2 regions of the Zunongwangia sp. L-65 genome follow, and region 2 is predicted to be linked to the other one. Evidence: riboswitches for the same ligand, from Rfam matches in the RefSeq annotation. Region 2 holds a riboswitch; the other holds the start of a gene.
What was found. Region 2 has a riboswitch for cobalamin ahead of AC13DP_RS12515 (TonB-dependent receptor plug domain-containing protein). Riboswitches for the same ligand answer to the same signal wherever they lie in the genome.
Positions count from the first base shown of each region.

Region 1: another riboswitch for cobalamin. It lies ahead of AC13DP_RS16755 (hypothetical protein); the one in region 2 lies ahead of AC13DP_RS12515 (TonB-dependent receptor plug domain-containing protein).

Region 1 is NZ_JBSXOK010000075.1:34,430-40,922, forward strand. Features, by position in the region: gene AC13DP_RS16750 (SusC/RagA family TonB-linked outer membrane protein) at 1-2,935, opposite strand, end outside; cobalamin riboswitch at 3,631-3,842, shown strand; gene AC13DP_RS16755 (hypothetical protein) at 3,950-5,098, shown strand; gene AC13DP_RS16760 (alkaline phosphatase) at 5,362-6,493, shown strand, end outside.
Region 2 is NZ_JBSXOK010000064.1:210,541-217,033, reverse strand. Features, by position in the region: gene AC13DP_RS12520 (YncE family protein) at 1-961, opposite strand, end outside; gene AC13DP_RS12515 (TonB-dependent receptor plug domain-containing protein) at 972-2,807, opposite strand; cobalamin riboswitch at 2,840-3,097, opposite strand; gene AC13DP_RS12510 (ABC transporter substrate-binding protein) at 3,167-4,306, shown strand; gene AC13DP_RS12505 (iron ABC transporter permease) at 4,306-5,337, shown strand; gene AC13DP_RS12500 (ABC transporter ATP-binding protein) at 5,338-6,138, shown strand; gene AC13DP_RS12495 (DNA recombination protein RmuC) at 6,450-6,493, shown strand, end outside.

The sequences.
Region 1 (6,493 bases), on a different contig from region 2:
GCATTGATGCATAGAGTCTAAGCTGGTTCACATGAATACGTTCTAAAACATCTGACGAAAAGTTATATCCCAGTATCAGGTTCCTGCCACGAATAAAAGATCCATCTTCCACCATTCTGGTATCTACGGTCGAGGTATAATTGGCTCTGGCGGGCCTGTTTTGAGCAATTAAAGTATTTTGATTATCGGGCGTCCATCCATTTAGTACAGTAGCGTAACTGTTCGCCTGCCCGGTTCTGTCTTCTCCAGAGTGTCTGGAAAGGTTTAAAATATCGTTTCCATACATAAACTGGAGGTCCAGGGTTAAATCCCAGTTCTTATAAGTGAATGTGTTAAATAAGGCTCCAAATCCATCGGCATAACCATTTCCCATTATCACTCTGTCTGCATCGTTAATAGCACCATCTCCATTGATGTCGGTATGTTTCACATCTCCGGGTAGGTCTCCATATTCGGCAGCTTCTGCAGCTTCAGATTGTCCCCAGGTCCCTTCGCGAATAAGTCCGTAAAAGGATCCTACAGATTCTCCTACTCTTAAGACATTGGTGTTTGATAGAAAATAAGGTCCGGGGAAAATATCGTCATTAGCTTCTCCCAGGGCTAATATTTCGTTTCTGTTGAATGAGATATTAAAAGTGGTGGTCCAGCTAAAATTGTCAGTCTGAATATTTCTGGTGTCCAGGGTTATTTCCAGTCCCTTATTTTCCATACTTCCTATGTTTGTATAGATGTTAGAAAAACCACTGGAAAAAGGTACTGGTGCATTTAACAGCATGTCTGTGGTCTTCTTATAATACACATCGGTTTGTAATTCGATTCGGTTTCTAAACAAACCTAGTTCGATACCAAAATCTATTTGTGCAGTTTTTTCCCATTTAAGATTAGGGTTTGGAAGTGTTCCTATACCAACCCCTGGTGCTCTTTCACCGCCAAGGATAGCCACATTGGAACTCATGGTAGCAAGAGATTGGTAAACTCCTATTTCAGAGTTTCCGGTTTCACCATAACTGGTACGTAATTTTAAATTTGAAATGGTATTACTGTCTTCAAGAAAATTTTCTTCAGAAACTTTCCAGGCAAATGCGGCAGATGGGAAAAAAGCTCTTTTATTATCACTACCAAATTTAGAGGAACCATCCAATCGTCCTGTAACTGTAAATAGGTATTTATTCATCAGGCTATAATTTACCCTTCCGAAATAAGAATTCATTGCCCATTTGTAAACTTCAGACTGAGGGGTTAACGGATTTGCGCCTACTGAAAGATTATTATATTTATAAAAATCGTCAGAAAAACCTCTGGCACCGGCATAGGAGGTAGCATAATCATATTGTTGCCAACCAATACCCGCAAGTGCTGTTAACCTATGATCTTCGTTAAATTGTTTCTCATAGTTTAGGTAATTTTCAAACTGCCAGTAATTACTACGTGTATTTCTTATGGAAGCTTCCCCGTCAAAATCGGCACTTAACTGTCTTAGATTACGGCCGCTGTAAAAGCTTTCCTGGGTATTTATAATGTTTGCTCCTATATTGCTACGTAATTGTAAATCATCAGTAAATGATATTCGCGCTTCTACATTTCCAAGGAAGGTTTGTGTTTTAAAGATATTTTCTCTGTTTCGTAATAAATTTACAGGATTTTCCCCTCCTTCCATGTTTGGATAATCTGCATTAGTGCCATAAGAACCATCCTCGTACTGAACGGGAACAATTGGAAGGGTTTCCACGATCATACGCAATGGGGTTAATCCTCCAACACCTCCGTCCACTCGGTTTTCTTCTACGTGGTTAAAGGTCATACCTCCGCTAACACTTAACCAGTCATTTATTTTGTTATCGGTTACAAATCGCCCAGAGTAGCGCTTTAAATAAGAGTTTAATAACAAGCCTTCCTGATTCGCATAATTAAGGAAGATTCCGTACGAATTATCTTTATCTCCTTTGGTGAAAGAAAGATTATGATTTGTGCTAACGGTTGTCCTCATGGCTTCATCTTGCCAGTCGGTATCGTATAAAGGATTCCCATTCTCATCGAAAAGACGGGCTGCATCATCAGTTCTATAATTCATGGGATTTTCGTAGCGACCTGCGGCCCATCCCTCCGGATCATATTTTTCAGCATTTTGATAGGAATTCATTTCTACCTGTAGAAATTCCCTGGCGTTTAGTACATCCACACGATTAGCAAGTGAACCTATAGTAACAAAGCTGCTATAGTTTAGTCGTCCTTCACCAGAACTTCCCCTTTTTGTGGTCACTACGATTACCCCATTGGCTCCCCGGGCTCCGTATATTGCGGTAGCCGAAGCATCTTTTAGAACATCGATGGATTCAATATCATTAGGATTGAGGTAGTTAATAGGACCAGCTCCTATAACACCGTCTACAACGTATAATGGACCGTTATCTCCATTTATGGAATTATTACCACGAATTCTAACATTGGTGTTTCCACCTGGGCGACCGGAATTTGTACTGATGTTTACTCCGGCTGCTTTCCCTGCAAGTGCCTGTTCAGGGTTCGTTACCGGCATTTCCTGAATAGACTTACTGCTAACAGTAGATACAGCACCTGTTAGATCTGATTTTCGTTGGGTACCATATCCCACTACTACTACTTCGTCTAGCGATTCCTGATCGGTTTCCAGAACAATATTGATTTCTTCACGGCCATCAACCGGAATTTCTTTCGTGGCATAACCTAAAAAGCTTACTACTAAGACAGCATTTGAAGACACCTCTTTTAAAGAGAAATTACCATCAAAATCGGTTTGTGTACCGTTGGTGGTACCTTTTACAATTACATTCGCTCCAGGGACAGGACCGGCATTATCGGTTACTGTACCTGAGATCGAAATTTCTTGGGCTAGGGAAACCTGGGCACATAAAAATAGTACCGCTATAAGCGTCCCTCTAAATAGTCGTTTGCTCATAAAAATCTGGATTAAAAATTTCATAATTGGGTTAAGAATTTGAAAAAAAGGAAATAATAAAATGTTACTAAAACGTTTTATTACAAAAATGAAATTATTGATACTTATAAATCTCAAAAATTATTATCGACGAACAACAGCTGTGAATCGACGGACAACAAAAACTACAACGTTGTAGTGTTGTTGATTGTTATTTTAACATAAAAATCATTATAATGAAGTTAATTTGGTATTTTATTAGAATTTAACAGCCTTAATTACGCTAGTGTCTAAAAAAAATAATATTATGGAATTATTTAACTGAATACTTGTCATTCTTTCGAGGTATACTATCATTGCACAATAGAAAATATATTGAAGTATTATCGGAAGTTTTGAAAAACTTAAAGACATAAATTCATTTTTATAAGACCAAGCTTTAAAGATTTGCAATAAGCCCTGAACTACCAGAATGAAGAATTAATAGGCGAATGCTTATATAAATCATTGATTTACTGCTTTTAATCGATGATCCATATAAAAAGTTCCCATTTACTAATCATCGCGATAGGATCGTTAGGTCTCAAAAAAATATCGATTAAATTACTTCTTGAGCTTAAGCTGAGATAGTTTTTGCGCATCATATACACTCAATAACAATCAAAAAAGCTAAAATTTTTATACATAGTATAGCACGTTATCCTAATTTTTAAGTTAACATTGTCTCGATTTTCGGTTACTGTTCCTTGGGATGGTATTAAAAGGGAATCAGGTGTAAACCCTGAACAGTTCCCGCTGCTGTAAATTCTTTCCGGATAAAATGCCGGAAAATCTTTCTAAATTATTAGTTGTATTCCACTGTCATTAGTGATGGGAAGGATTAGAAAGAGGAATGAGTCAGAAGACCTGCCGAAAGTTTTAAAAACAAAGCTTTCGGGAGTTATTGCTTTGGGTAGATTTCTATTCTAACCTTAGACCCCTGTGTTTTGTTTTGTAAATAAGTTGATACTTAATTATTAATCTTAATACAAACAAATGCATCAAAAATTATCATTTTCACTGTTAATCCTTATTAGCGGACTTTTTTTATTCAGCTCATGTAATAATGATGATGACGAGATTAGTATTCCAATGGGATTTGCTAGTTCATCCTATCAAAAAGAATACGAATTACTTCTTGGTAGCGATACTTTAACTATCCAACCTGAAATTCTAAATCTTCCGGAAGAAGCCCGTTTTAACTGGAGGTTAGAGGGACAGCATCTTTCTGGGGATTCACGTCTTAATTTTGTCCCGACGGAAGCCGGTAATTTTATCCTCGACCTGGTGGTATCCACTATTTCTGATTCTATTCATAGAACTTACAGGTTGAAGGTCAATGATCCTTATGATCTTTATTATCGACCGGTAACGGAGAATAGCAGTGAATTTATTTCAAAGATAATTGCATATAAACCGGCGCCGGGGCAGTATATAAACTCTACTTATGGATCTATGGAAGATGCTATAGATTTAATAGGGGATAAAACAGCTACACTTTCTTTAGGAGCCTGGGGTGGTTATATTATTTTCAGTTTTGATCATACAATTATAAATCGTGAAGAAAATAAGGATTTCATTATCTATGGAAATGCAATGAAAGGTCTATCTGAGCCTGGTATCGTAAAGGTGTCTTTCGACGCGAATGGAAATGGATTAGCTGATGATGAGTGGTACGAACTTGCCGGAAGTGCTCACTATAAAGAGGGAACGCTATTTAGTTACGGAATTACCTACTCGAATCCGGGAGAATATGCCAATGTACCCTGGGTAGATAGTAAAGCCGTACAGGATAGTGTAATGATTAATGCATATCATACTCAAAACTACTATCCATTATTCATAGAAGAAAGAAACAAAATGAGCTTTCAGGGCACCAGAGTATTTCCTAAGATTAATTTAGATGGATTTGCCAGTATTGATGCTTTGGAATGGGGGTATGTGGATAATTATGATGCAGATTATGCCAGTTATGGAGGAAATGCCATGGATATTGACTGGGCAGTAGATGAGCAGATGAATCTTGTGAAGTTACAAGGAATAGATTTTGTTAAAGTATATACCGGAGCTCAGGGAAATGCAGGCTGGCTTGGAGAAATTTCCACGGAAATAAAAGGAGCAGCAGATTTATCTATGTTGGAATAAGGTTCAATTCAACAGCGCTGAATGAATTTTAAACTCTAACTTAAGAAGGTATAAAACATATTAGGTGTTTTCTTAATCCGGTTTATACCTCCTTTATATAAAAGCAGGGGAGTAGATGTCATAAACGACCTCATTACTGCAGGTGGAGAATTGTCATTAAACGCCAACTAAAGTTAGTCACAGAATAAAAAAGAAAAGTTAACATCTATATAATATGGATTTCTAAAAAACATCTTATTTTTAACGCAACTAATATGCGTTAAATGAAAAGAAGAGAATTTTTTAAAAATAGTAGTCTTTTTGCTTTTGGGGGATTGGTAAGCGATTTTCATCCAAGTGTCTGGCTGAACAACAAAAGTGATTTTACACCAAAAAAGGCGAAGAATATCATATTTATGGTAAGCGATGGGATGAGCAGTGGTACTCTAAATATGGCAGATCGGCTTTTACAGGTAAAGAATGGTACGGGAAGTCATTGGTTGGATTTATACCGTGAAGGAAAAATTAGTCGTGCCCTTATGGACACCGCTTCTGCAGATTCAATGGTTACTGATTCTGCTGCTGCCAGCTCTTCCTGGGGCGGTGGAAAACGAGTTCCCAATGGTTCTTTAAATGTTTCAGCAAACGGGGAAAAGCATCTTCCTATTCTACAAAAGTTTAAGAAATCTGGTAAAAAAGTAGGTTGTGTGACCAGCGTTCCTATTACCCATGCTACTCCCGCCGGTTTTTGTGTGATGCAAAAGAATCGTGGAGACCAGAATAAAATTGCTGAAGATTATCTTGAAATTGAATTTGATGTTATGATGGGCGGTGGTAACGAAAATTTTGCGGCCGATAAGCGGGAGGATGGCCGTGATCTTTACAGCGAATTTGAAAATAAAAACTACCAGGTTTTTAAAACGAGGAAGGAACTTTTGGATTATGAAGGATCAAATAAAATCCTGGGCGTTTTTTCAGATGAGGCTTTACCGTACGCGATAGATCGTGCTCATGATTCTAACTTAAAAGAAAATACCCCGTCTTTAGCTGAAATGGCCAAACAAGCCGTGCAACACTTATCTAAAAGCAATGATGAGGGGTTTGTATTACAAATAGAAGGAGGAAAGGTAGATTGGGCAGCACATGCTAATGATGCAGCGGCATTGTTATACGATCAGATCGCTTTTGATGAAGCGATCAAAGAGGTTATGGATTTTGCAGAAAAAGACAGGGAGACGCTGGTTATTATTACTACAGATCACGGAAACGCTAATCCCGGTTTAATTAAAGGGAAGTATGTGGATCAAAACTTTAGCAACTTACAGCATTTTACCCATACCAATGCCTGGTTGCTTGAGGAAATTAAAAAGAAAGCAAATTCATTTTCATCGATAAGGGAAATGGTTGCGAGTGTTA
Region 2 (6,493 bases):
CATCGTCTACTTTGAATCCGTACATTTTTCCGTAAGCTGAAGTGCTTTCATATGAGAATAATGGGGATTCTGGCGATTCTAGATCACCTTCAGTAATAGTATAAACAGAAGTTCCAGAAGTAAAATAAATTATTCCATCTTCAATATCAAGATTATTAGTGGATCCAATATTACTTAGATCTGTTTTAGTTAATTCTTCCCCAGTACTCAAATTTAAAGTATAAAGATTCTGATTCGACAATGCATAGATTACGTTATCAATGATTTCTATAGAAGTTAAACCTTCGGTTTCATCTTCATCATTTACAAAAAGCTCATATGTATCTTCAAATGCATTTGTTTCAGGATTAAATACTAGAATACTGTTCCCTAATCCAAACGCCGCGTTTTCAACATAAATTAAACCATCTTTTTCGAATACTTGTCCTAAGACTTTACCAGCTTGTATAGTTTTTTCTACTTCCAGAGTTTCCAAATCAATAACAGTTAAAAAATCATCTGTAGTATATCCATCTCCCCAAGTCAAATTACGATTGGCCACATAAGCTTTACCATTATAAGCGACACCAAACATAGGTACTGTTAGACCGCTATCAACAATTCCTTTGTATTCAAATGTATAGCGATCTACAGCAGTAATCAGATTGGACCCGTTAGAAATTATATAAGCCGTATCCCCATCAAAAAATATGGATTGAACATAATTACCCAAGTCCATTTCTTCGTTTACGGTTTCAAAAATATCATTTTCTACAGCTGTAAAATCCCAATCTAAAAAAGATACAGTTCCTGCTGCCTGTGATCCTTCATTTAAGATAATTACGCCTTCTTTATATGGAAAGGATTCAGGAGTTTCTACCTCATTTCCATTGTCTATAATATTATCATCATCACTGCTACACGAGCTAAAAAATAAAGAAGCTGAAATCGCTCCTAAAAATAAAAATTTGTTCATTTTCATGGGTTGACTATTAAAATTTAAAATTCAGATATATATTAAAATTAACTCCCGGCATCCACCGGTTTTCTACATTTTGGTACTCCTTATTAAACAGGTTATTTACTTTTCCGCCTAACTGCCAGTTCCTTTGCTTATCCATAGCATAAGAAAGTCCCAGGTTGGTTAAAAAATATCCATCAAGTTGATCACTATGATCGGTTCTGGTAAAAACCTTCCCGTTATATAAAAATTGAATAGATGGTGTAAACCGACTTATTTGATACGTAATATTTCCGTTCAGTTTATGGAATGGCACATAAATCAATTGTCGGTTACTATTATCGTTTTCTGAAACGTTATAGGCATAATTAACACTGGCACTTAAAATTTGATCTTTAACCAGCTTTTTTTGCCAGCTGATGTACGACTCTATGCCGTAGATCTTCACTTTATCTTCATTACCTGGTCGCCAAACACCATCTGCTCCCGGTACCCAGCGAATCATATTTTCTATCTGATTGTAAAAAAATGTCAGCCCCAACTCAAAAGTTGCGATATTAAAAATATTGCCTATTTCTGCCTGGTCTGAAGTTTCCGGTTTTAATTCTGGATTCCCCGAAGAGGCCCAGTACAAATCATTATAGGTGGGAATCCTAAAATTTCTGGAAGCATTAAATTGTAAACTATAAAAATCACTAAATTCATAATTAGCGCCTAAAGAATATAGAAGCGGACTATCATAGTTATCGGTAGCTTCTTTACGCAAACCCATTTCATATTGAAATTTATCAGTAAGCGCATGTTTCATTAAAATTGCTGCCGAAAATATATTTCGATCATTTTCAGCAATGCTACTCCCCTCACCTTTCGTATACGTATTTTGGATCACCGCGTTTAGCAGGATATCCTTTGAAGCTTCATAGGCCAAATCGTATTTCCCTATGTAACTATGGGCCTTTCCGAAGGTAAAATTATCACTTTCGATATTTCCGTAATATTGATATTCTTCCTGTATAAATGCAAATCTGGTTATTTGGATAAAATTGGAAAATTCGCTATTCCATTCTAACAAATTGCGATAAGAACGATCAATATATTTTGTACGGTTTTCTGAAGGTCGAATTAAAGAAAAAAGACGCTCGCCATCGTATAATTCACTTATAAGCTTAATCGTGTTTTGAGCATTAAAGCGGTAACCTAGCGCAATATTAGCTGAATTATTATAAAATGTTCCATTTAAATTTTTGCCACGATCATTGGGATAATCGTAATCATTATCACTACTATTTCTTGAAACTGCCAGATTTAGGCTCCATTTTTTTCGTGCAGTTTTAAAATTGTAACGCGCATCCAGTGTATTAAAACTACCGTAGCGCAGCAAAAGACGATGATCCTGTTGTTTTTTGAATGATAGAGTATTATTAAGATGAATGCTTCCCCCAATGGCACCGGTCCCATAAACCACGCTTCCGCCGCCACCGCGAACCGCAATTTGATCGTAGGCACCACTATTTACCGTATTAAAATCAATTTGACCGTTAAACTGGGAATTGATGTTAATCCCGTTCCAAATGACCGCGGTTTGTGAAGCTGAAGTCCCTCTAAATGATGGTGAGGAAACCATTCCAAGTCCATTTTCCTTAAAATAAATAGGGGTATTAAAATTTAAAACTTCGGTAAGCAAAGGATTATTAAAGCGTAGCAGAGAATCCGAAAGTCGAGCTACGTGTTGTCCTGTCGAGAATTTGACCAGTTTTTCGTCACTTAGCATAACGGTATCTAAAACCGTAATTTCACCCGATTGTGAAAATAGCTTAGATCCAAAAAGCCCTAAGGCTACTAGTATAAAAAGTAGTTTTTTCTTCATGTGCCAGCGACTTTTATCCCGAAAGTCAATCCGTGTTTTTATTATTTCTGGCAGGTCTCCTGGCTAGCGTCCTGTAAATTACCTTCCCATCTTATTGCAGACAGTGGTATTTGAAGTTTTTTACAAGCATTCCAATAGGAACAAAGCTTACAGTTGCGGGAACAGCTCAGGTTTTATTAATTAAAAGATTTCAATTACCTACTTATACTTCGTAGTTCTAATTTAGCGCTTCTAACTTTTCCTGATTCCCTTTTAATCGGTATTAGCGAACCAAAATTTCGATGCGAAAATAATCATTTCTTGTAGGAAAGCGACTTAATTTCTAAATAATATTACTTTTGAAGTCAAATTATATTCTTGTGAAAAAAATCGGAATTCTTTTTATTTTCCTTTTAAGTCTTGCCTGCAAAGAAGCGGAAAAGTCAAAAACTTTAGCTGAAAATCCAGAAGGAAAGGAAATTGCTATCGAATATGCTAATGGTTTTTCTATAACTGAATTTAAGGATTACAGCATCATCGAAGTAAATTCTCCATGGCCGGAAGCTGAAAAGTCTTTTAAATATCTGCTGGCTAAAAAGGAGGCAAAAATTCCTAAAAATGTAACTTATGATCAAAAAGTGACGATTCCGGTTCAAAAAATGGTGGTGACTTCTACTACCCATATTCCGGCTTTGGAAGCTTTAAACGAAACCAGTACCTTAAAAGGTTTCCCGGGACTGGATTATATTTCTTCAGAACAAACAAGAAATTTAATCGATTCCGGAGCCATAAAAGAGGTTGGTAAAAACGAAAGCTTAAATACCGAAGTTTTAATCGATCTTCAACCAGATGTTGTAATAGGATTTGCTATTAACGCTGATAATAAAAGTTTTAGCACCATTCAAAAAACAGGAATCCCTGTTGTTTACAATGGAGAATGGACAGAATCCTCGGCATTGGGAAAGGCTGAATGGATTAAATTTTTTGGGGCGCTTTACGACAAATCTAAAGCAGCAGATTCGATTTTTCAACGTATTGAATCTAATTATCAATCGGCTAAAAAACTGGCCGAAACTGCTGAAAATAAACCTAAAGTGCTTAGCGGTGCTATGTACAAAGATCAATGGTATCTTCCTTATGGTAATAGTTGGCAGGCACAAATGATAAAAGATGCTAATGCGGAATATCTTTGGGCAGACACCAAAGGCTCGGGTAGTCTTTCCCTATCGTTTGAGTCGGTTTTGGATAAAGCACAAGATGCTGATTTTTGGATAAGTGCGGGGCAGTTTACATCGTATAGCGGAATGCTGGAGCAATCGCAACATTATTCACAGTTTAAAGCAGTTCAGGATAAAAAAGTATTTTCGGTAAGTATGAGCAAAGGGGAAACCGGTGGCGTGATTTTTTACGAATTGGGTCCCAACCGTCCGGATCTTATTCTTAAAGATCTCATTTCTATATTCCATCCACAGCTTTTGGAAAATTATCAACCTACATTTTACAAAGCCTTAAACGATTAATGCAACAAGCAGGAAAACATGTCTCGATATTGGCGATTTTGAGTCTTATGCTGATTGCCCTAACACTGCTTAATATCAGTCTGGGATCGGTAAATATCCCTTTCAACGATATCTTTTCCTCTTTTATGAATGCTGAAGTTTCTAAAGAAACCTACCGCTATATCATTTTAGATTATCGACTTCCTAAGGCATTTACAGCAATAATCGCCGGCTCCGGACTCGCCATTAGCGGATTGTTAATGCAAACCATGTTTAGAAATCCTCTTGCGGGGCCTTATGTTTTAGGTTTAAGCAGTGGAGCAAGTTTAGGAGTTGCCATCGTAATTATGGGAGCCACTTTAATTGGAGGAAGCTTTGTTGCTTTGGCTCTCTCTAAATGGACTTTAGTGATCGCCTCTAGTTTAGGGAGTTTAATGGTGCTTTTTGCTGTTGTTTTAGCTTCTGTACGATTACGGGATACTATGGCCATTTTGATTGTGGGTTTAATGTTTGCCAGTTTAACGGGAGCAGTGGTAAGCATATTAAGTTACTTTAGCCCGGCAGCGCAACTACAGCAATATATTTTCTGGTCATTTGGTAGTCTTGGCGACCTATCCTGGGAAGAAGTGGGTATCCTTACCATTTTCTGGTTCCTGGGCATTAGTTTGGCGATTTTCTGCATTAAAAACCTAAACAGTTTATTACTTGGCGAAGCATATGCCAGAAGTCTGGGGGTTAATATTCGCAGAAACCGAATGCTTATCATACTCGCTACAAGCTTACTTGCCGGCAGTATTACCGCATTTTGCGGGCCAATCGCTTTTATAGGCCTGGCGGTGCCACATTTAATTCGGCAGGTGCTACCGGTGAACAACCACCTTATTTTAATGCCTGCTGTAATTTTAGGCGGGGCGATTTTAATGCTTATCTGTGATATTGTGTCTCAATTACCGGGAATGGAGTTTACCTTACCTATAAATGCAATAACATCTATAATTGGTGCGCCCGTAGTGATTTGGTTACTCATTAGAAAACAAAAATTCCTGTTTTAGATGAAATCAAATCCTCTACATATCACCTTAAAAACATCCAATCTTGAGATTGGCTACCAGGATAAAAATGGCATAAAATCTATTGCTGAGAAGATCAATATTGAAGTACAAGCTTCAGAATTAATTGCGGTAATTGGTATAAATGGTATCGGTAAATCCACGCTACTACGTAGCATCTCCGGTATTCAGAAACCTATTTCGGGTAGCATTGAAATTGAAAACAAAAATCTGCAAGAGCTAAGTGATTTACAACGTGCAGCACGAATTAGCTTAGTACTTACCAATCAGCCAATTTCTAAGAACCTTAGTGTTTTTGAATTGATCGCACTGGGCCGGCAACCTTATACCAACTGGCTTGGAAAACTTTCTAAAAATGATGCTGAAAAAATCGAAAATGCTATTGCACTTACTTCGATTGAGTCACTAAAAGATCGTAAATGTTATGAACTCAGCGACGGCCAGTTGCAACGCGTTTTAATTGCTAGAGCCATTGCCCAGGATACACCTATCATCATTCTGGACGAACCTACAACACATCTAGATATGTACCACAAAGCCTATGTGGTAAAGCTACTGAAGAAACTTGCAAAACAAACACAGAAAACAATCATTTTTGCGTCTCATGAGATTAATCTGGCCATCCAAATTTGTGATAAAATAATTTTAATGCAGCCTGATAAATGTCAAATTAATACTCCCGAAAATTTAATTTCTACCAGAGCTTTTCAAGATTTATTTCCAAAAGATCTAATTCATTTTGATAAAATTTCCAGAGCTTTCCGCATTAAGAATGAAGACTAAAATTTAATGAAAATACAGTCTTTTTTATCAAAACTCAAAGGTCAAATTACACTATTTTTCATCTCAGAACTCAGACAGATTTAATCTAAAATCTTAAGAAAAAACTTGAGGATAAAACCCTGTATCAACTTCAGGGATGACATCTATTTTTTGTCATTTTTAAATATTTAAAGAGCGAATTTCCTGGCTATATTTGTAGCAAAAATTACGCAAAAAACGCAACCTTATTTTAGTAAAAAAAACCACTATTTTTTACTGATTTTAAGTATTAAAAAAGTTATAGTTATATTTGAAATAAACCCACTTGTTACATGGATCAAATTTTGCCGTTTTTAGTTGTTTTCATTATTGCTTT